DNA from 4 places in the Caulobacter sp. GW821-FHT12A07 genome. Region 3 is predicted to be linked to each of the others. Evidence: predicted binding sites of a transcription regulator. Region 3 holds the regulator's gene; each other region holds the start of a gene.

Region 1 (5,555 bases), on a different contig from region 3:
GTATTCGATCGAAATCGTCTCGTCGAACGGGCTGCTGTAGACCTTCAAGCCCAGCTTGAGCAGGTTGCCCAGTTCGCCATCGAGGCCCGCCAGCCCGAAGGTATTGAGGTCGATCGCTTTGGTGCCGCCGAGCGTGACGACAGACTTGACGCCCTGCTTCTTGTAGGTGCCCTCGACCGACAGCGTCACGCCGCCGGTTTGAGGATCGTAGCCTATCTCCGCCCCGACATCGAAAGGAAGCGCCGCAGCGTAACGCTTGACCGCCTTGATGAGCGCACCCTTGAAAATCGCGGGATCGACGCCCGGGCTGTCTACGCGGAACACCCCCAGGCCAGGATCATTGTCGAAATAGCTCTTGGTAAAGGCATAGACGATCTGGGCCTGCTTCTCGGGAGTCTGCAGGAGCAGATTCACCTTCTTCGCGTAGTTGTTCAGCGCCTTGAGATAAGCGGGAATTTCGTTGGCAGGATTACGCTTCGCCATCTCAGTTTCCTCCGGCCGTCAATTCGTGAAATCGTTGCTTTGAAAGGCCCGGCTCAATCCTGGGCAGCGCCCGGGCGACCTCTTCATCGAAGAGGCTGGCGGCGGGACCGGTCGCGGGAGAACCATCGACCTTGATGACCGCCTCGCCCGGCGCGGAAAAAACGCCCCACGCCCCCACGGCCGCGGCCGCGGCGCGCGTCCTGCAGTCCTCGACCCGCGCACGGATCTCGTCGGAGCGACCGGACTCTCCACTTGTGTGATTCAGGGCGTCCGCCTCGGTGACGCTCGCCATCCGGCTGATACGCCCATGGTCGTGACTTGCGACGACGATGCAGCCCGGCCGCTCCACGACCTTCAACTGCTCCGCCGCGCCATCGCCGAACGCGACTCGCAACACTTGGTCGGGATGGCCGGCGAACGGCTGCAGGGACGGCGCGTACAGCTGCACAAAATTCGCCGGCCGCCCCTTGGCGAGACCTGTGCCGGCCTCGACAAAATCGCCCCCCAGCAAAGTTCTTATCTCAAGCGACCCCCGCGTCTTCGGGCCGGGCGGGTCCCATTTCGTGGCGGTCAGGGGCCGCCCCTGACCGACGATCACATCGTCGAAACGGACGACCAGGTCCTGCCCCTCGGGGAAGAGCAAGGCCTCCAGGACATCCACCTGGGGTTTGAACTTCTTGGCCAACGGCGGAGGAGACGGCGGCTGCGCTTCGCAAGCGCTCAAGGGAGCCAGCACGGTGAAAAGCGAGGCCAACAGCCCGACGACAGTCAGCGCCGACGCCCCCGGCCGCCTTGCGGGTGGTGTTTGCACGGCGCGTCGCAACCCGCCGCCGCTCGACGTCTCACCGCTTCGCCGATCGGCGACGAACTCGATACCCAAAAGCGAACCGGCCACGCTACGCCTCACTGATTTGTACAAGCGAGACCGTAGGCGAGATCGCCGTTTGGTTGCAATTGAGAAATACTACTTCAATTCGATGAGCCTTCGAAATTCACGGAAACTGCACAATTGACGCCCCGTCGCCTCTTCCTTGCGCGCGCCCAAAGAAAAACGGCCGGTTCCTCGCGGAACCGGCCGTCTTCAGATCCAGGCGCTCAGGCGAGCCCTTAGAACGGGATTTCGTCGTCCAGGTCGGCCGAGAAGCTCTCGCGCGGGCCGCTGGGCTGGCTGCGCGGAGCGCCGCCGCCGAAGTTGCCGCCGCCTTGGCCGCCGCCGTAGCCGCCGCCACCGCCGCCCTGGCCGTAGCCGTCGTCATAGCCGCCCGACGGAGCGCCGGCGCCGGCGCCGTCGCCACGGCCGCCCAGCATGGTCAGCTCGCCGCGGAACTTCTGCAGCACGATCTCGGTGGAGTACTTTTCCTGGCCCTGCTGGTCGGTCCACTTGCGGGTCTGGATCGCGCCCTCGATGTAGACGGTCGAGCCCTTGCGCAGGTAGCTCTCGGCCACCTTCACCAGGTTGTCGTTGAAGATCACGACGCGGTGCCACTCGGTCTTTTCCTTGCGCTCGCCGCTGGAGCGGTCGCGCCAAGTCTCGGACGTGGCGATGCGCAGGTTGGCGACGCGGTCGCCCGAATTGAGGGTGCGGATCTCGGGGTCGGCCCCGAGGTTGCCGACCAGGATGACCTTGTTGACGCTGCCAGCCATTTGGCGAATGCCCTGTTCTCGCCCGGCGACCCTATGCGCCGGAATCTCGAGCGGAGACGTTAACGACTCAGCAAGGCGGAAATCAAGAATTGTTCACCAAACGTTCCTGTGAACAGAGAGCGGTTATCCACCGCCCTCTCCTCGCCTCCCGGAAACGGTCTTAGCGCGCCGGCAAGGCGCCGGGCACGGCCAGACGACCGTCGCCCGTGCGCACCAGCGACATGAACCGGGCGCCTTCGTAGCTGTCGCCCAGATAGATGCCCTCGCGTTCCACGAAGATGAACTTGCCCTGGTAGGAGCCGGTCAGCTGCTCCTTGCGGAGGCCCATGCGCAGGAAGCGGATGCGCATCCCTTCCAGCGTGGCGGCGCAGGTCTCCATGTTGGGCACGTTGCGCTCGACCGGGTTGAACTGCAGCGTGCCGTCCTTCTTCTCGATGACGTGGTTGCAGACGCCCTGGTCGAAAGGCGCGCGGGTGGCCTTGACGCAGCCCGACAGGCCGACAGCGGCGACGCCGAGGGCCAGGACGGCGGCGATGGGGGAAACGCGCATCAGAAAACTCCTTCGGCCCAAGAGCCTTTCCCCGCGGGAAAGGCTCTCATTCAAATATCCATAGCGCGGCCCGGGCGGATCAACCGCCCAAACTTGACCCTGCCGCGCTCTAGCCGACGCTGGGAATGGCGCAGTTGGCGGCCTGCTCCACCACCAGGTGGAACGAACGGTTGTCGGACGAGGCCTCGACGCGGCCCGCCAGCAGGCGCAGCGTCTCGTCGCCCCAGCGGCCGTAGGTGGCGCCGCCCGGACGCTCGCACTTGCCGGCGAAGAGCTGCTGGATGCAGGCGTTCTGGGTGATCTCGCCCGGCAGCTTGTTCCACTGGCCGCCGAGATAGCGCTGGCAGACGGCCAGGGGCGCGCTCGGCGCCGAGGTCGCGCCGACAGCCGGGGTCGCCGCGGGCGTGGCGACAGGCGCGGCCACGGCCGGCGGCGGCAGCGGGGTCAGCACCGTGCCGGCCTGGTCGGCGGCGGCCAGGGCCCCGGTCTCGTCGACGCCGACGTCGAGGGCGCCGGTGGCCACGCCGTTCTTCTTGGCGCATTCGGCCAGGGTGGTCTCGCCGACGAACTGGCCGCCGACGAAGCAGCGCAGCGGGCGGGCCGGATCGTTCAGCTTGGTGTCGTCCGAACGACCGGTCTCGACGATCAGGCCGCCGCGCGAGGCCGGCGGATCCTCGGCCGGCTTGCGGTCCTTGCCGCCCATCAGCGTGAAGGCCACGGCCAAGCCCGCGATCACCGCCAGGGCCGCTCCGCCGCCCAGCAGCACGCGTCGATCTTTGAGAAGTTCCATGCCCCCTGGCTACGACGCGTCGATGACGGTTTCAAGCGTCACGGCGGCCGCGAAGGCCATGCGCGGCCTAGCTGCCGCCGGTCAGGCGGTCCAGCGCGGCCTGGTAGTTGGCGATCTGGTTGGTCAGATAGGCCGGGGCCGTGCCGCCGGTCTTGCCCGAGGTGGTGGCCGAGCCGTCGGCCTTCACGCCGTTGGCGATGTCGGCCATCTCGCGATAGGCGTTGCGGATCGCCGCCGTGGCCGACTTCAGCAGGTCGGCCGTGGTCGCCCGGGCCGTCTCGTCGACCAGGCTGAGCTCGGTGGGCAGCTTGAGGCCGTAGACCGGCCCCTTGCCGTCGGCCGAGACGGTGCGGCCGTCGTCGGTCTTGGTGTTGCGCACGATGCCCGAAGCCAGGCCCAGCGCGCTCAGCACATTGCTGTCGCCCTTGCCCGGCAGCACTTCCACCGTCGAGGTGTTGTAGGCCGGGGTGATCTTCAGCTTGCGCATGTTGCCGTCGCTGGAGATCGACACCTTGGCGGCGTAGCCCGAGGCCCGGCGGATCTTGTCGGCCAGGGTGTCGAGCGTGTCGTCGGCGCCGATGGTGATGGTGGTCAGCGGGCCGCGCTCGCGGGTGCGGATCTGGAAGGTGTCGCCCGGCCGCGCCGAGGTCGCCGACACGATCTTGTCCGACTGGGTGTAGTTCATCGTCCCGCGCGGCAGGCCGAAGATGTCGAGCGCGCTGGAACCCGAGGCGTCGACCGCGATCGAGGTCGGGGTGGCGTAGCCGTCCTTGCCGGTCAGGCGCTGTTCCCAGGTGGCGTCGCCGGTGGCCATGTCGATCTGGGCGACGTAGCCGTCCTTGGTGCCGACCGTGGCCTGGCCCGCCAGGTCCTTGCCGGCCGCGCCCACCAGCCAGACCTGGCCGTTGGAGACCGCCATGCCGGTGACCGTGTCGTCGCCCGTGCCGCCGTAATAGGCCAGGGTGTCGCCGGATGTGCTGGTGAGGTCGAGCGAGACGCGCGCGACGAAGCCGTCAGAACCGCCCGAGGCCGCGGATTTGACGTTGTTGACCGTCAGCGAGCCGTTGGTCGTGTAGCCGCCAACATAGAGTTGGCCGTTGTCGATGGTCAGGCCGGCGATGTCGCCGCCCTTCAGCGTGCCGAGGTCGCGCGTCGCGCCCACGGTCATGGTCGCGGCCTTGGTGTAGGTGACCGGCTTGGTCTCGTAGACGCCGGCCGAGTTCAGCGCCGTGCGGTTCTCGGTCACCACCGAAGTGGAGACGTCGAAGCTGCGCAGCATCGCCTCGCTGCCTTCCTTGCTGGCGACGATGACCTTGCCGCCGTCGACGACCATGCCCGAGACGGTGTCGTTCTCGGCGCTGCCGAAATGGGTGGTGAACAGGGCCTTGGGCGTGCCGGTGATGTCGGCCGCGAAGCCGGTCAGATAGTTGTCGTAGCCGCCCTGCGAGGCCGAGCCGGTCGCGCCGGGCAGGTCCGACTTGGTGCGGCCGGCCACGTAGACGACGCCGTCCTGGCCGAAGGCGACGGCCGTGGCCTCGTCTTCCAGCAGGCCGCCGCGACGCACCGTCCAGCTCTCGTCGCCGTTGGCGTCGTACAGCGACACGAAGCTGTCGGTCACCGTGCCGTTGCTGTCGGAATTGATCGGACCCGTGGTGGCGCCGGTCAGGGTGCCGGCCACCGAGCCGGCCACGGCCACCTTGCCGTCGCTCGACACGGCGATCGAATAGCCGGTGGCGGTGTCGGCCGCGCCCAGGCTGCGGGCGTAGAGCAGCTTGCCGGCCGAGTCGTACTTCAGCAGGGCGACGTCCTGGTCGCCCTTGATGGTCTGGCTCTCGACGCTCTTTTCGACGTCGGCCAGCACGTAGATCGAGCCGTCGGGGCCGGTGACGGTCTTGTGGACCTTGGCGACCGTGCCTTCCAGCGTGTCGGAGAAGACCTTGGTCCCGGCCGTCGCGCCCGAGCCGGCGCCGTACTTGGTCAGGGTGTTCTCGATGACCGCGTCGTCGGTCTTGGTGTCCTTGTCCGGGTCGGGGTTCCCGGCCTCGGTGGTGATATAGACGGCGGGCTTCGAGACCGAGGCCGTGAAGT
Region 2 (5,555 bases), on a different contig from region 3:
CCCGAGATCCCTGACAGCAGGTTGTTGAAGTCGTGAGCCAGCCCGCCGGTCAGCTGGCCGACGGCCTCCATCTTCTGGGCCTGGCGCAGGGCGTCCTCGGCCTCGCGCAGGCGGTCCTGCTCGGCCAGGCGCTCGGTGACGTCGTAGACGAACTGATAGGCGCCGGCCTTGACGCCCATGTCGTCGCGCAGCACGCCGAACCGCATCTCGTAGTCGCGGCGATAGCCGGCGGGATCGCCATAGGCCTCGACCGCGACGAACTCCTCGCCGGCCAGGGCGCGTGACCAGACCGCGCGCACCTGCTCGCGGTTGTCGGGATGGTCGGCCAGCAGGTCGAGCATGCTGTCGCCGACCCGCGGCGTCACCCCGAACACCCGCTCGAACTCGCGCACCGCCGCGCCGTTGACGGCCAGCCAGCGGAAGTCGTTGTCGATCACCTGGACAAGGGCGGCGGTCCCCTCGACCACGTCGGCCAGCACCCGGCGCTCGGCCAGGGCCGAGGCCACCCGCTGCTCCAGGGTCTCGTTCAGCTGGCGCAGAGCCAGCTCGGCCCGGCGGCGCTCGGTGACGTCCTGGAACAGCACCGCCACCTGCCTGCGCTCGGGCGGCTCGATGCGGAAGGCCGACAGCGACAGGTAGCGACCGGTGGCCACCAGCTCCTGCTCGAAGCGGATCGGCTGGCCGGTGCGCAGCACCTCGCCATAGCGCGCCACCCAGGCGTCGGCCTCGTCGCCCACCATCTCGCGCAGCTTCTGGCCGACCACCTCGGGGATGCCGGCGTGGCGGGCGTAGGCGGCGTTGGCGTCGACGTGGACATAGTCGCTGAGCGGCCCGTGCGGGCCGTCGAAGAACTCGATGATGCAGAAACCCTCGTCCATCGAGTCGAAGAGGGTGCGGTAGAGCTGCTCGCTCTGGGCCCGATGTTGCAGCGAAAGCCGCAGGTCGAGCTGGCTCATCACCTGCCGGGCCAGCACCTGCAGGGTGCGCTGCTGCAGGGGCGACAGTTCCTTGGGCGCGGTGTCGAGCACGCACAGCGTGCCGATCGGCAGGCCCTCGGCGGTCTTCAGCAGGGCGCCGGCGTAGAACCGCAGGTGCGGCTCGCCTGTGACCAGGGGATTGCCGTCGAAGCGGTGGTCGCGCGTGGCGTCGGGCACCAGCAGGAAGTCGTCTTCCAGGATGGCCTTGGCGCAGAACGACGTCTCCAGCGGCGTCTCGCGCACGCCCAGGCCGACCTCGGCCTTGAAGAACTGCCGGTGCTCGTCGATCAGGTTGACCACGGCGATGGGCGCGCCGCAGATCTCGGCCGCCAGAGAGACGATCTCGTCGAAGGCCGCCTCGCGCGGGGTGTCCAGAATGTCGTAACGGCGGAGCGCCGCGAGGCGATCGGCCTCACGCTCCGCCGGATCGGCGGCGTCCATGCGAAACTTGAGGCCCCCCTCAATCACCGGCGGCGTCGGATAGCCGACGCGCCTATCGACTAGAGGCTTAAGACGCTTGGCGCGATCAACGGTTCCACGCGATCAGGGTAAAGTTTTTTCAGCCCCAGCCTTCCGACACGCCGGCGCGGCGGGCCATCGGGGTGACGGCCAAGGGCTTCTGCGAGGGCTGCGGCTGGTCGGCCGGCTTGCCGTAGAGCCAGCCCTGGGCGAAGTCGACGCCGGCCTTGCGGACCACGTCCTCGACCTCGGCGGTCTCGACCATCTCGGCGACGGTGCGGACGTCGAGGTCGCGGCACAGCTCGACCAGGCGGCGCACCATGGCTCCGTCGCGGCTGTTGCCGGCCAGTTCGCGCACGTAGCGGCCGTCGATCTTGACGATGTCGAGGGTCAGTTCCTGGAGGTAGGCGAACGAGGCCGCGCCGGCCCCGAAGTCGTCCAGGCAGACCAGCGAGCCCAGGCCGCGCAGGGCCTGGATGTGGCGGTTGGCGCGGGGCAGGTCGTCGATGGCGCTGGTCTCGGTGACCTCGAAGATCAGCTTGCCCCTGGCGGCCGGAGTCTGGGTCAGCAGGCGGTTGATGTGATCGACGAAGGTCTCGCTGACGATGGTGCGGCCCGAGACGTTGACGGCCAGCTTCACCGCGCCGCTGCGGTCCGAGGCGATCCGGCGCACCGCCTGCTCGGCGATGGCGTGGTCCAGCTCCTCGATGATGTCGAACTCCTCGGCCATGCGGATCAGGGCGAAGGGGCTGGCGCCGTCCTCGAAGCGCACCAGCGCCTCGTGGTGGTGGGCCTGGCCGGAGGCGAGGTCGACCACGGGCTGGTAGGCCAGGGTGAAGCGGCGCTGGCTGACGGCCGCGCCCAGGGCCCCCGCGCGGGCCAGGGTGCGCTTGACCGAGCGGTTCATCGCCTCGGACAGGGTCAGCGGCGGGGTGTCCTTGAGGCCCTCGCGCAGGAAGTCGTCGAGGGCGTAGCGCAGGGCCCGCAGGCCGCGCGACGAGGTCCCGCCGTCCAGCGGCACGACGTGGGCGCTGGCGTCGAGGGCGGCGATCTTGGTCAGGCGGGCGGCCAGGGCCTCGGGGCGGTCGTCCTTGGCGCGCAGCAGGGCGTAGCGCTCGGGCGAGACCTGGGTGGCCATGGCGCCGGCGTGGGACTCGGCCCGCACGGCGCCGGCGATCTTCATGTCCAGCGCCAGGGCGTCGGGCGCGTTCAGGCCTTCGCGCAGGGCCGACAGGCCGGCGAACTCGACCATGGCCAGTTCCAGCTCGAGCCCGGTGACCCGCGCGGCTTCAAACAGGCCCTTGGCGATCTCCTCGAAGTTCTCGCGCGGGCGCAGGCCGGCGGCGTCGAGGCCTCCCGCGGGCGGGCGGGCGGCGGTGACCGCGATGGAGGTGCGACCGAAATTGTCGGGGAGGGCGCGCAGAGTGACTCCAACGAAGCGCTCCGGCTCCCCGGCGACGCGGACGGTGACCGGACCCCGGCGCTGCCCCTCGTCGAGAGCATAGAGCGCGGCGTCCATCAGCGGGCGGTCCGCGGCGGTGAACAGGTCGCGCCAGACGCGGCCGATCAAGGAGGTTTCAGGCTTGCCCATGATCTTTTGCGCCGCGCCCAGGGCGAGGCTGACCCGGTCGCCCTCGAGTTCCAGCAATAGGTCGGCGCTGGCGAAGGCCAGTCCCAGCAGGCGGCGCGGATCGATCGACAAGGCAGAGCTCCCCAGAGGTGGGGCAGCTTGCGCGCCTTAGCTTAAAGACCCGTGCACGGGGGCGGGTCGCCGATGGGGCTGCGACCGCCCGTCGCAGGCAGGTCCGGCGGGCGCGCCGGAACGAAAAAGAACATCTTGCGAACATAGAACAAAATGTGTACACGTTAATCATTCCACAGGCGGTGGGCGCCGAGGCGCTCGAACTTCCGGCCGGACGGTCGGAATCATGGAATAAGGCGGATCATCCAATGACCAGTCAGGCGGCTTTGAAACTCGTGGGCAAGGAAGAAGGCGACAAGGCGCGGGCGCTAGAAGCGGCCCTGGCGCAGATCGATCGGGCCTTCGGCAAGGGCTCGGTGATGAAGCTGGGCGAAAAGGGCAAGGTCGAGATGGAGTCGGTCTCCACCGGCTCGCTCGGCCTGGACATCGCGCTGGGCATCGGCGGCCTGCCCAAGGGCCGGGTGATCGAGATCTACGGCCCCGAAAGCTCGGGCAAGACCACCCTGGCCTTGCACGTCGTCGCCGAGGTCCAGAAGGCCGGCGGCACCGCCGCCTTCGTCGACGCCGAGCACGCGCTGGATCCGGGCTACGCCTTCAAGCTGGGCGTCAATCTCGACAACCTGCTGGTCTCGCAGCCGGACAACGGCGAGCAGGCTCTGGAGATCACCGACACCCTGGTGCGCTCGGGCGCGGTCGACATCGTCGTGGTCGACTCCGTGGCCGCCCTGACCCCGAAGGCCGAAATCGAAGGCGAGATGGGCGACAGCCTGCCCGGCCTCCAGGCCCGTCTGATGAGCCAGGCGCTGCGCAAGCTGACCGGCTCGATCAACAAGGCCAACACCATCGTCATCTTCATCAACCAGATCCGTCACAAGATCGGGGTGATGTACGGCAGCCCGGAAACGACCACGGGCGGCAACGCGCTGAAGTTCTACGCCTCGGTGCGCCTGGACATCCGCCGCACCGGCTCGGTCAAGAACCGCGACGAGATCATCGGCAACAACGTCCGCGTCAAGGTGGTGAAGAACAAGGTGGCCCCGCCGTTCCGCGAGGTCGAGTTCGACATCATGTACGGCGAGGGCATCTCCAAGCTCGGCGAGATCATCGACCTGGGCGTCAAGGGCGGCATCATCGACAAGGCCGGCTCCTGGTTCTCCTACAACAGCCAGCGCATCGGCCAGGGCCGCGACAACGTCCGCGAGTTCCTCAAGAACAACAAGGACCTGGCCAACGAGATCGAGATGGCCGTGCGCAAGGCCTCGCAGAAGATCGAGGAAGAGCTGCTGGTCGGCGGTCCCGAGGACGGCGAGGAAGAATAAGAGACAACTCGGGGCGCGCCTGCTCCGAGTTTCGCGGCCGCCGCCCGCCGAGGGCGACCCCGCCATACGCCCGCGGCGGACCTACACCGCCACGACGGCCGCGATCCCCGGACGCCTGGACCCCATGCCAGGCGTCCGATTTCGTTTGTCCTCCCCCGCAAAGCGGGGGAGGTGGCGCGGTGCGGAACGCGCCGTGACGGAGGGGGCGACCGCCGCAGGGCGCTGGCCTTCCCCCTCAGTCGCTCCGCGACAGCTCCCCCAGAGGGGGAGCATCTTCCTGGCGCGGCGCCGGATCAGATCCTCCCCCTCTGGGGGAGGTGGCCCGAAGGGCCGGAGGGGGGCCGTTTTCAGCTTCCAGAGCGTCGGCCGAATTCCGTCAGATGAGTAGAAGCCCCAGCCCCCTCAGTTCCCGATCTTCGTCCACGGCCGTTGCACGCACACCGGCGCGCCGTCGATCACCGCCACCCGCGCCGATCCCGTCGGCGCATAGAACGCCTGCCGCCCGCCGACGCTGACCGCCAGGGCGATCGGGCCGCTGAAGTCGCAGACCGGCGCCTCGCGCTTGCCGCCGGCCTGGCCGTAGGTCCGGTGGGTGCATTCCATGTGGCCGGCGCCGCGCGCCACGCTGAGGCTGTCAAAGGCGAAGGTCATCGGCTTGCGCTGCCGGGCCTCGAAGGCGGCCTGGGTCAGGACCGGGCAGGGCGTTCCGGCCAGGCTCCAATAGGCCTCGGCGGCGCCGGCGGCCTCGCGCTGCTTCCAGGCGACGAAGACGATCAGCGGCGCGGCGATGGCGAGGGCGATCGCCGCCCAGAAGATCCAGCCGCCGCGCCTGGCGCGTCCATCGACCCGCACGGCCCCCGGTCGTTCCCCAATCCCCGCAGCGCCCATCCTGGTCCTCCCGCCCGGCGACAGTAGGAGCGGCGGGATGCGTACGCCAATAGAAGAATAGAGAGACGGACCTGCCGAGCTACGGCGTCAGGCCGGACGCCGTCGGGAAACTCTGCCCCTTTTCACCGAGGATCCCCGCGAAGGGGAAAGCCGAGGCCGCAGGTGATCCGCCGCCCCGCCTCATCCTGAAAGCCAGTTTGGACCCCCGCC
Region 3 (5,555 bases):
CGGCGCCCAGGTGGTGGTGGTGCGCGGATCCCGTCCCGCCGTCCTGCCGGCGGCCTGTCACGACGCCGTCGTGCTGGCGGGCGAGGATTTCGCGGTTGGCGGTTCGGCCGAGCTCTGGCGCCGCCGCGACGGCTGGTGGATCGTCTGGGCCCAGCCCCTGCGCGGCGCGCGACCCTGGGTGGCGACTGCTGACAGGAATGCGCAAGAACCGGGCGGATAGTCGCGGCCGGCGGCCGTAAGGACTCGCGCCCCGTACTGAAGGAAGACCCGATGACCGACGCCACTGAGCTCGCCGCCAAGTTCGCTGGAAGGCGAGCCGCCTTCCGCGCCCTGCACGCCGACGGCTTCTTCGCCCTGCCCAATCCGTGGGACGCCGGCGGCGCGGTCCGGCTCCAGAAGCTGGGCTTCAAGGCCCTGGCCTCGACCAGCGCCGGCATGGCCTGGTCCTGGGGCCGGGCCGACGGCGAGGTCACGGTCGACGAGGTGCTTGAGCATCTGCGCGGGCTGGTCGCCGCCACCGACCTGCCCGTCAACGCCGACTTCGAGGCGGGGTTCGCCGACACGCCCGAAGGCGTCGCCGCCAATGTCGCTCGCGCGGTCGAAACCGGCGTCGCCGGCCTGTCGATCGAGGATCGCACCGGCAAGGACCTCTACGACCTGCCCGACGCCGTCGCCCGCATCGCCGCCGCCCGCGCCGCCATCGACGCCTCGGGCCAGGACGTGATCCTGGTCGGCCGGACCGAGGGCTTCCTGATCGGCCGCGACGACCTCGCCCCGACCATCGAGCGCCTGGTCGCCTATGCCGAGGCCGGCGCCGACTGCCTCTATGCGCCGGGCGTGAAGAAGTACGACGACATCGCCGCCATCGTCGCGGCCGTGGCGCCCAAGCCGGTCAACGTGCTGCTGTGGGGACCGGACATGAAGCTCGCCGACCTGCCGGGCCTGGGCGTGCGCCGCGCCAGCACCGGCGCGGCCCTGGCCGCGGCGGCCTGGGCCGGCTTCGACGCGGCGGCGAAAGCGCTGGCGGTCTAGAGGTCCAGCGACCAGGTCTGGTCGATCAGGTCGTGGCCGAACTGGCGGCCGGGCGCCTCGTGGGTCAGCTGGAAACCGGCCTGCTCGTAGAGCCGGCGCGCGGCGGTCAGGACGCTGACGGTCCAGAGGTCGAGCCGCTGGTAGCCCAGCGCCCGGGCGCGTTCGACGCAGGTCTCGACCAGCCGCCGGCCCACGCCCAGGCCTCTGGCCTGCGCCTCCACATAGAGCAGCCGCAGCTTGGCCACGCCGGGCGCATCGCCGCGCACCAGGAAGATCGAGCCGACCATCCGGCCGCCGGCCTGCGCGATCCAGGCGTCGTCCCGGGCGGGATCGAAGTTGTGGTGGAAGTCGGCCAGGATGCCGGCCACCAGGGCCTCGTAGTCGCCGTCCCAGCCGTATTCGCTGGCGTAGAGCACCGCCTGGCGCGAGGCGACCAGGCCCAGGTCGCCGGGGCGCAAGGCGCGCAGCACGACCTCGGGCGCGCCGTCCTCGAACACCTCGTTGATCGCGCCGGCCGCCTCGAGCAGGCGCGCCCGCTGCAGCGGATGCAGTCCCTCGATCAGGGCGCCGACGCTGGCGCGGGTGTTGGCTTCGAGAGCGGCGAAGGTCGCGCGGCCCTCATTGGTCAGGCTCAGCAGCTGGTGGCGGCCGTGGGCCGGGTTCTCGCGCGCCGTGACCAGGCCCCGTTCGGAGAAGCGCTTGATCGTGCGGCTGACCTGGGCCGGATCCAGCCGCAGGGCGCGGGCGATGTCGGCGGCCATCGCGTCGGTCCGGTTGGCCAGCTCGTAGAGAACCCGCGCCTCGCTCAGGGTGAACGGGCTGCCGTCATAGCTGGCGTCCAGCAGGCCCAGGCGGCTTGTGTAGACGCGGTTGAAGGCGCGCAGGGTGGCGACGTCGGTGTCGTGGCGATCGGTCATGCGGCCTCCAATGTTGATTGTGTCAATATTGGATATTTATTGACTGAGTCAACACTGGCCGATTGGGCGGCCATCGCCGCGCCCCCGAAACGGAAAAGGGCGCGACCTCGCGATCGCGCCCTCGAACCGTCGTGCCGGCCTAACCGTCAGTGATAGCGGCGGATCAGTCCCACCAGCTTGCCCTGCACCTCGACCTGGTCGGGGCCGAAGATGCGGGTCTCGTACTTGGGGTTGGCCGCTTCGAGGGCGATCGAGCCGCCCTTCTTGCGCAGGCGCTTCAGCGTGGCTTCCTCGCCGACCAGGGCGACGACGATCTCGCCGCTGTTGGCCGTGTCGCCCTTCCGGATGATCACATAGTCGCCGTCCAGGATGCCGGCCTCGATCATCGAGTCGCCCTGCACCTCGAGAACGTAGTGCTCGCCGCCGCCCAGCATGCTCTCGGGCACCGGCAGGCGGTCGCGCTCGTGCTGGATGGCGTCGATCGGCGTACCGGCGGCGATGCGGCCCAGGATCGGCAGCTCGCGGCTGTCATTGGCGATCGGCAGGGTCGGGGCGGGCGCCGAAGGGGCGGGGCCGCCGCCTTCCAGCACCTGCGGCCGGAACGCCCCGCGCCCCTTGGGCGGGGCGGCCGTCGTGGCCTGCTGCGGCAGCTTCACCACCTCCAGCGCCCGGGCCCGGTGGGCCAGGCGGCGGATGAAGCCGCGCTCTTCCAGGGCGGTGATCAGCCGGTGGATGCCCGACTTCGACGCCAGGTCCAGGGCCTCCTTCATCTCGTCGAAGGAGGGGGAGACGCCGGTCTCCTTGATCCGTTCGTGGATGAACATCAGCAGCTCGTGCTGCTTGCGGGTGAGCATGACGGCCTCGCAAGTCGTCGCGGAACAAACCGCAAACCTTGCGAATGTTCTCTAGGTGTTCTTGGTTAAGGTCAAGTGAATTACGGCGACCGGCGTTCTGCCAGTTCGTTCGCGCCGTTCATGTCAGGACGCGGGGCCTAAATGACTGATTTTACGTCGGATAAGTCCGCCGTTCTCAGTCGGCTGCACGCTGCCGTGAAAACAGACCGGGCCGCGATTTTCCGTAGACGGTGCGATCGCGCCGCGCCGGAAGCTCCGAGAATATCGCCGCCGAGACCGCGATTCCCGGACCCCAACCGCCGATTCACAGCCGCTGGAACGACCGATTCCATCGCGGGCCGGCGCCGCTTTCCCACGAGAACACCACCATCTCGGCGCGACCGACCAGGTTCTCGAACGGCACGAAGCCCATGCCGATCTGCGCCGGCAGATTGGCGTCCACCGCCGGGTTCCAGGCGCAGCGGGCCTGGCCGGCCGGGATCGGGCCCGGGTCGAAGCGGCTGTCGAGCGAGTTGTCGCGATTGTCGCCCATCATGAAGTAGCAGCCCTCGGGCACGCGATAGACGGCGGTGTTGCCGGCCGCCGTGCGCGGGCCGTAGCTGTTGGCCAGATGCGTCTTGCCGCCCGGCAGGGTCTCGACGAAGCGCTCGGCGGGCAGCTCCCCGAACGGGGTGTCCTCCATCCGCGTCCCCAGGGGCTGTTGAACCACTGGCGCGCCGTTGATGCGCAGCACCCCGTCCACCACCTGCAGCTCGTCGCCCGGCAGGCCGATCAGGCGCTTGATGACGTCGGTGCGGCCATCGCCCGGCTTCTTGAACACCACCACGTCGCCGCGCCGGGGCTCGCGCCCCATCAGCCGACCATGGCCGATCTGCGGGCTGAACGGCGCCGAATGGCGGCTCCAGCCATAGGCGAACTTGTTGACCAGGATGCGGTCGCCGACCAGCAGGGTCGGCTCCATCGAGCCCGACGGGATCACGAACGGCTGGCACAGCACCGTGCGCGGCACGAGCACGATGGCCGCCGTCAGCGCCAGGGTCCTGGCCCAGTCGATCAGATGCGCGCCCAGTTTCGCGCGAAGCGACGTCTTGTCGGCGGTCATGCGAAAAGCCCCTCGATGTCGAACACCGAGGGGCATTGAGAAGCGCGAGCTTGGCCGAAACGTGGCCGAGCGCCGTTATGGGAAGTCTAGCCGATCAGCTCGCGGGTCGCGGCCGTGACGTCGGCCTGGCGCATCAGGCTTTCGCCGACCAGCATGGCGGTGGCCCCGCAGGCCTCCATCCGCACCACGTCGGCATGGGTGAAGAGGCCGCTCTCGGTGACCAGCAGCGAGCCGGCCGGGGCCAGCTTGGCCAGGCGCTCGGTGACGGCCAGGTCAACGACGAAGCTCTTGAGGTCGCGGTTGTTGACGCCGAACAGCGTCGCGCCCAACTGGCCAGCGCGCTCGGTCTCGGCCTCGTCGTGCACCTCGACCAGGGCGTCCATGCCCAGGCGCGCGGCCTCGGCCATCAGTTCGGCGGCCAGCGCATCGTCGATCATCGCCAGGATCACCAGGATGGCGTCGGCGCCCAGGGCGCGGCTCTCGGCCACCTGCCACGGGTCGACCAGGAAATCCTTGCGGATGCAGGGCAGGGCGGTCGCCGCCCGGGCGGCCACCAGGTATTCGTCGGCGCCCTGGAAGCTTGGGCCGTCGGTCAGCACGGAAAGGCAGGCCGCGCCGCCGTCCTCGTAGGCTTTCGCCAGCACGGGCGGATCGAAGTCGGCGCGGATCAGGCCCTTGGACGGCGAGGCCTTCTTGATCTCGGCGATCAAGGAGAGCTTGCCCGGCGCGTGCTTGGCCTCCAGCGCCGCCTTGAAGCCGCGCGGCGCCGAAGCGGTCTTGGCGGCGGCCTCGACCTCGGCCTGCGAGCGCACGGCCTTCCGGCCGGCGACGTCCTCGCGCTTGTAGTCGGCGATCTTGGCGAGAATGTCGGTCATGCTGGCTGTACTTCGGAATTGGTGGCGGCCACGAGGCCGGCGAGGGCGACCTTGGCGCGGCCGTCGTCGAGCACGGCCCCAGCCAGCTCCACGCCTTCGCGCAGGGTCTCGACCTTGTCGGCCACCAGGAAGGCGGCGGCGGCGTTGAGCAGCACGATGTCGCGATAGGCGCCGGTCTCGCCGTCGAGCAGGCGGGTCAGGGCCGCGGCGTTGAAGGCCGGATCGCCGCCGGTGATCTCGGCCAGCGAGGCGCGCTGCAGGCCCACGGCCTCGGGCGTGATGGTGAAGAGGCGGATCGCCCCCTCGCGCCATTCGGCCACCTCGGTCTCGCCGGTGATGGTCAGCTCATCCATGCCGCCGCCATGCACCGACCAGGCGCGCTCGGCGCCCAGGGCTCCCAGGGCGCGGGCGATCGGCTCGACGAAGCGCGGGGCTGAAACCCCCACCACCTGCCGCTTGGCGCCGGCCGGATTGGTCAGCGGACCCAAGAGGTTGAAAATCGTGCGGAAGCCCAGCTGCTGGCGGATCGGCGCCACGTGCTTCATCGCCCCGTGGTGCGACTGGGCGAACAGGAAGCAGATGCCGGCGCTGTCGAGCGCGGCGCGCTGTTGGGCCAGGGTCGCGTCGATATTGACGCCCAGGGCCGCCAGCACGTCGGCGGTGCCCGACTTGCTCGTCACCGCGCGGTTGCCGTGCTTGGCGACCTTGAGGCCCCCGCCGGCGGCGACGAAGCCCACGGCGGTGGAGATGTTCAGGGTGTGCAGGCCGTCGCCCC
Region 4 (5,555 bases), on a different contig from region 3:
CCACGGCGGCGCGGCCGGCGGGGGCGGCCAGCGGACGATCCGGCGCGGCCAGGGCGGCGTCGACCAGCAGCACGGTGGCGGCGGGCAGGGTCGCGATCTTGTCGAGGCCGGCCAGGTTCCTGACCCAGGCGCCCGACGCGATGGCCTGGGCGCCGACGGCCTCGCGGACCACCGGGTTGGGCGAGACCACGGCGACGAACCGGCCTTCCAGCGGCGGGGCGGGGGGGGCTTCTTCGTGACGGGCGAACGGAGCCTCGAACCAGAAGTCGGCGCCGCCTCCGCCCCCTTCCTTGATGGAGGCTTCGCCGACGCCGGCCGCGCCGTCCATGGCCGCCGCCAGGCGGGCGACGATGGCCAGGCCCAGGCCCGCGCCGCCCAGCTGGGCCTGGTGCGAGGGATCGGTCTGGACGAAAGCCTCGAAGATGCTTTCGCGCTGCTCGGGCGCGACGCCCGGCCCGGTGTCGGCCACCGAGAAGCGGACGCGGCCCTCGCCGACGTCGCGGGCGGTGATCAGCACGCCGCCCTTTTCGGTGAACTTCACGGCGTTGCCGGCGAAGTTCAGCAGCACCTGGCGCAGGCGGCCCTCGTCGGCCAGCAGCGGCGGCAGGCCGCGCTCGACCGCCCAGCCGATCTCGATCTTCTTCTCGTGGGCGCGGGGGCTCATCAGCTCGGCGACCTGGCGCAGCAGGTCCTCGATGTGCACGGGGGCCAGATGCAGCTCCAGCGCCGTGGCCCCCAGGCGCGCGAAGTCGAGCACGTCGTTGACCAGCGAAAGCAGGTGGTCGCCGCTCTCGCGCAGGGCGGAAACGTAGGAGCGCTGCTCGGCCGTGAGCTTGGTGTTTTCCAGCAGACGCGCCATGCCCAGCACCCCGTTCAGGGGCGTGCGGAACTCGTGGCTCAAGGTGGCCAGCTGTTCGGCGGTGACGGCGTCGCGGGTCTTGGTCATGGCGCGTGAGTGTAGGGGGCGCGGGTTAAGGTCAGGTTCGCGGCCCTTCTCCCCTTGCGGGAGAAGGTGGCCTGCGAAGCAGGTCGGATGAGGGGTTTCTCAGATATCGGACGCCTCCACCCGGCCTGATCGCTGCACGTAGCTTTCAGTTTTGAGAGACCCCTCACCCGACCCTGCTCCGCAGGGCCACCCTCTCCCGCAAGGGGAGAGGGACATGGCGGTACGGCCTCCCGTGAAAACTCACGAAAGTTGATGGGGAGGCGCGGAGCGGCCGGGCGGAGCCCGGAGACCGTGATGTTGTTTAGCGTTTCGGCTTCGTCCGACCGCTCCGCCGCACCGTAGGCTCGAAGGACCGGGGGCGCGGGTGCTTTTTCAACCCTGGACCCGGTTGTCCCTCGGACGGGCAGGATCAATAGCCCCGCGGTGATCCGGCGGCGCCTCGGCTGATCCTGTTAGGCCGGTTTGAAACGATCCCGACCCTGTCGACCCGCAAGTCTCGTCACCGAACGGCTGGCGGCCCAATCACGCCTTCTGAGCGATCCTGCAAACCCGCCCTTCCCATGACGCCCCAAGCGGCCCCGCTCGATGCGATCCACAGCCGCTAACTCGGGCCGGTACCAAGAGCCCTCCCCATGGCTGGGATGGGTTTGATTATGGGGCGGCTCGAGCAGGGGAGGATAAGTTGGGATTATAAAGTTGTAGAGCGTTGAGTTCGTTCAACTCTTTTTCGCGCTCGCCGTGTGAGCAGCGTGCGTATTCCCCGATCCTTCTCCCCTTGCGGGAGAAGGTGGCGGCCGAAGGCCGACGGATGAGGGGTCTCTCAGACTTGAGACGCCCCGCCCAGCCTGACCGCCGCACGCAGCTTTCAGTTTTGAGAGACCCCTCACCCGACCTCCCTCCGGGAGGCCACCCTCTCCCGCAAGGGGAGAGGGATCAGGTGTTCCGCTTTCGCGGGGATTTTACGGGGGAAAAGGTCGGCGCTGCGGAAGCTGAAAACGGCCCCCTCCGGCCCTTCGGGCCACCTCCCCCAGAGGGGGAGGATCTGGCGCGGCGCCCAGTCTCGGCCCCGCCACCACTTCGTGGGGGGATGGGGATCAGAGGGTTTCCATTTCACCCACCGTCGCCGTCCTGCGATGCGCCAGGGCCTCGGCGATGTGGACGCGCTTGACCGACGCCGCGCCTTCCAGGTCGGCGATGGTGCGGGCCAGGCGCAGGGTGCGGGTCCAGCCGCGGGCGGAGAGGCGGCCGGCTTCGGCGGCGCGGGTCAGCAGGGTGCGGCCGGGCTCGTCGAGGGCGCAGATGCGCTCCAGCAGTTCGCCCTCGGCGCGGCCGTTCAAGACCTCCGGCGTGCCTGGCATGACGTCTTCGGCCCGTTCGGCTTGCAGCCGGCGAGCGGCGGCCACCCGGGCGGCGACCTCGGCCGAGCCTTCGCTGGAGGCGGGCAGGGCCAGGTCGGCGGCGGTGACGGCGGGCATGTCGACGGCCAGGTCGATGCGGTCCATCAGCGGTCCCGACACCCGGCCCTGGTAGTCGCGCTGGCAGCGCGGGGCCTTGCCGCAGGCGCCGCGTCCGGCCCCGCCGTGGCCGCAGCGGCAGGGGTTCATGGCGGCGACCAGTTGCACCCTGGCCGGATAGCGGATGTGGGCGTTGGCGCGGGCGACCATCACCTCGCCGGTCTCCAGCGGCGCGCGCAGGCTGTCCAAGGCCTGGACGCCGAACTCGGGCAGTTCATCGAGGAACAGCACGCCGTTATGGGCCAGCGAGACCTCGCCCGGCTTGGCCTTCAGCCCGCCGCCGGTGAGGGCGGCCATGCTGGCGCTGTGGTGGGGGCTGCGGAAGGGGCGGGCGCGGGTCAGGGTTCCCTTGGCGATCAGCCCGGCCACCGAATGGACCATCGAGGTCTCCAGCAGCTCGCCCGAGGTCAGCGGCGGCAGGAGGCCGGGCAGGCGCTGGGCCAGCATCGACTTGCCCGAGCCCGGCGGGCCGACGAACAGCAGATTGTGGCCGCCGGCCGCGGCGATTTCGAGCGCCCGCTTGCCCTGTTCCTGGCCTTTGACGTCGCGCAGGTCTTTCGCGCGCTCGCCCTCGACCACCGGGCCGGGCGCGGGGGCGGAAAGGATCTGGCTGCCCCGGAAGTGGTTGATCAGCGCCACCAGCGAGCGCGGCGCCAGGATCCGCGTGCCGCCGGCCCAGGCGGCTTCCGGCCCGCAGGCCTCGGGGCAGATGAGGCCCAGGTCCATGGCTCCGGCCGCCATGGCCGCGGGCAGGGCGCCGGCGCAGGCGACGATGCGGCCGTCGAGCGACAGCTCGCCCATCGCCGCCCAGCCGTCCAGCGCGTCGGCCGGGACCACGCCCATCACCGCCAGCACCGCCAGAGCGATCGGCAGGTCGTAGTGCGTGCCCTCCTTGGGCAGGTCGGCGGGGGCCAGGTTGGCGACGATGCGCTTGCCCGGCATCGACAGCCCGAGACCGGCGAAGGCGCCCCGCACGCGCTCGCGGCTTTCGGCCACGGCCTTGTCGGCCAGGCCGACGACGGCGAAGGCGACCTGACCGCCGGTCAGCTGCACCTCGACGTCGACGCGACGCGCCTCGACGCCCTCGAACGCCACCGTGACGACCTTGGCCGCCATCCCGATCCCCCGGTTTTTGTCCTAGTTATCCACAAGTCCAGCATGGGGACCGGTTCGGAGCAAGAACAAAAATCGAACGTTTTGAGAAAGTGTGACGATTCAGTATACTAGCGCTACTTGTTCAAGCAGAGGTTGATCGGATGGCTTCGATCCGATCCCAGAGGATCGCGGCGGCGTCGATTCCGCTGAACCGCTTCAACTGCTGCGCGCCGGTGGGCGAGGTGACGTTGATCTCGGTCAGGTAGTCGCCGATCACGTCGATGCCGACGAACAGCAGGCCGCGCTTCTTCAGTTCCGGGCCGATGATGGCGCACAGTTCCTTGTCGCGGGCGGTCAGCTCGACGGCCTCGGCGCGGCCGCCGACGCGCAGGTTAGAGCGCACCTGGCCGGCGGCCGGCACGCGGTTGATGGCGCCGACCGGCTCGCCGTCGACCAGCAGCACGCGCTTGTCGCCCTTGCTGACGGCGGGAACGAACTTCTGGGCGATGACCTGCTCGCGGCTGATCATGGCGTGCAGTTCGAGCAGGGCGTCGAGATTGGGATCGTCCGCCAGCAGACGGGCCACGCCCGAGCCGCCGCCGCCGTAGAGGGGCTTCAGGACGATGTCGCCGTGACGGGCGCGGAAGTCGTAGATCGCCTCGTGGTCGGAGGTGATCAGGGTCGGCGGCTGCACGCCGGGGAAGTCGGTGACGAACAGCTTTTCGGGCGCGTTGCGCACCTCGGCCGGGTTGTTCACCACCAGGGTGTGGGGGTGGACCTTCTCGAGGAAATAGGTCGCGGTGATGTAGGCCATGTCGAACGGCGGATCCTGGCGCATCAGCACCACGTCGACGTCGTCCTTCATGTCGAGCACTACGGTCTCGCCGAGCTTGGCGTGGGCGCCCTTATCGGCGAACACCTCCAACGGCTGGGCGCGGGCGAACACCCGGCCGTCCTCCAGGGAAAGCTTGTCGGGCGTGTAGAACCACAGCTTATGGCCGCGGATCTTGGCCTCCATCATCATCAGGAAGGTGGTGTCGGTGTCGATGTTGATCCCCAGGACGGGATCCATCTGGACGGCGACTCTCAGCGACATGACGACTCCGGATCAGCTTGGGCGGGGCGGTCCCGCGCGGCGACTGTCTAGTTAGGGCGACAGGCGCCGGAATGCGAGAGAGAGCTGGCTTCAGGGCGGCGAATGTGAGCGCTTGCGCCCTGTTCGTGGCCGCTCCAGAGTTCGGCATCCGAGCGTCGAGAAGGTGAGTCGTGCGTCTTCCCGCCTGTATTGTTTTGGCGCTTTTGGTTGTCGGTGCGGCTCAGGCCGAGCCGGTGAGGCCGGCGTCGGAAGACCCGCAGGCTGGCGGAGCATCCTGGAAATGCAACTATGCTCGGATCCAGGCGACGCATGTCGTCGTGGTCCGGGCCACGCTTCGGAAGGGGGCGCCGATCATTGCGCGGCTCGACCCCGGCGCGGTCGTCTATACGTGCGATGAGACCCGCACGCATACCAAGGTGCATTTCTCGACGTCGCGGAAGCCTTGCCCAGTCGAGGCCGCCGGGCTGGAGCATCTTGTCGCCGAGGCCTGCGCGTCGGGATGGGTCCTAAACAAGGATGTCGAGGTGCTGTCCGGCTGACGGACTGGCGCGTTCAGACGCACCTGCTTCCCAGCCACTAGTTTCAGCCTAACCGCGCTCCCGCGCTGCCCTCTCTAGTTAAGTCTGAGCCGCACGCGTTCGCGCGCCGCCCTCCCTCAGTTAAGTCTGAGCCGCACGCGTTCGCGTGCGGCTCGGGCGGCGATCGTCGCCCCGCCGTCCAGGGTCTGCGCGCGCGACAGCGCCTGCAGCGCCCCGGCCAGGGCGCCCTGGCCTTCGCGGGCGGCGGCGACGTCGAGCCAGGGGTGGTGGTCGGTGGGGTCGAGCAGGGCGCGGCGCAGGGCCGAGCGCTCGGCGCGGGCCCAGTCGCGGGCCTGCTGGGCGCGGGCGAAGATGTTGTTCTGCAG

The links. The regulator LexA, encoded in region 3, represses DNA repair genes until DNA is damaged. The targets are predictions, from matches to a motif close to ATGTTCNCNANNTGTTCT.
Region 1: the regulator LexA is predicted to act here: its motif matches at 2,217-2,234, upstream of ssb (single-stranded DNA-binding protein).
Region 2: the regulator LexA is predicted to act here: its motif matches at 3,266-3,283, upstream of recA (recombinase RecA).
Region 4: the regulator LexA is predicted to act here: its motif matches at 3,650-3,667, upstream of AC1RRS_RS14445 (YifB family Mg chelatase-like AAA ATPase).

What each region holds. Positions count from the first base shown of each region.
Region 1 is NZ_JBXAQX010000005.1:397,931-403,485, forward strand. Features, by position in the region: gene AC1RRS_RS13550 (SPM autocatalytic domain-containing protein) at 1-483, opposite strand, end outside; gene AC1RRS_RS13555 (hypothetical protein) at 485-1,378, opposite strand; gene ssb (single-stranded DNA-binding protein) at 1,591-2,127, opposite strand; gene AC1RRS_RS13565 (hypothetical protein) at 2,288-2,677, opposite strand; gene AC1RRS_RS13570 (hypothetical protein) at 2,787-3,467, opposite strand; gene AC1RRS_RS13575 (hypothetical protein) at 3,535-5,555, opposite strand, start outside.
Region 2 is NZ_JBXAQX010000004.1:425,468-431,022, reverse strand. Features, by position in the region: gene AC1RRS_RS11540 (PAS domain-containing protein) at 1-959, opposite strand, end outside; partial or broken gene AC1RRS_RS11535 (GAF domain-containing protein) at 960-1,418, opposite strand; gene AC1RRS_RS11530 (EAL domain-containing protein) at 1,537-3,138, opposite strand; gene recA (recombinase RecA) at 3,387-4,457, shown strand; gene AC1RRS_RS11520 (hypothetical protein) at 4,860-5,309, opposite strand.
Region 3 is NZ_JBXAQX010000008.1:19,919-25,473, reverse strand. Features, by position in the region: gene AC1RRS_RS16840 (ComEC/Rec2 family competence protein) at 1-220, shown strand, start outside; gene AC1RRS_RS16835 (isocitrate lyase/PEP mutase family protein) at 271-1,032, shown strand; gene AC1RRS_RS16830 (bifunctional helix-turn-helix transcriptional regulator/GNAT family N-acetyltransferase) at 1,029-1,949, opposite strand; gene lexA (transcriptional repressor LexA) at 2,096-2,803, opposite strand; gene lepB (signal peptidase I) at 3,108-3,905, opposite strand; gene trpC (indole-3-glycerol phosphate synthase TrpC) at 3,992-4,780, opposite strand; gene trpD (anthranilate phosphoribosyltransferase) at 4,777-5,555, opposite strand, start outside.
Region 4 is NZ_JBXAQX010000006.1:153,370-158,924, reverse strand. Features, by position in the region: gene AC1RRS_RS14450 (response regulator) at 1-946, opposite strand, end outside; gene AC1RRS_RS14445 (YifB family Mg chelatase-like AAA ATPase) at 2,041-3,576, opposite strand; gene gshB (glutathione synthase) at 3,698-4,651, opposite strand; gene AC1RRS_RS14435 (hypothetical protein) at 4,822-5,190, shown strand; gene AC1RRS_RS14430 (SirB1 family protein) at 5,307-5,555, opposite strand, start outside.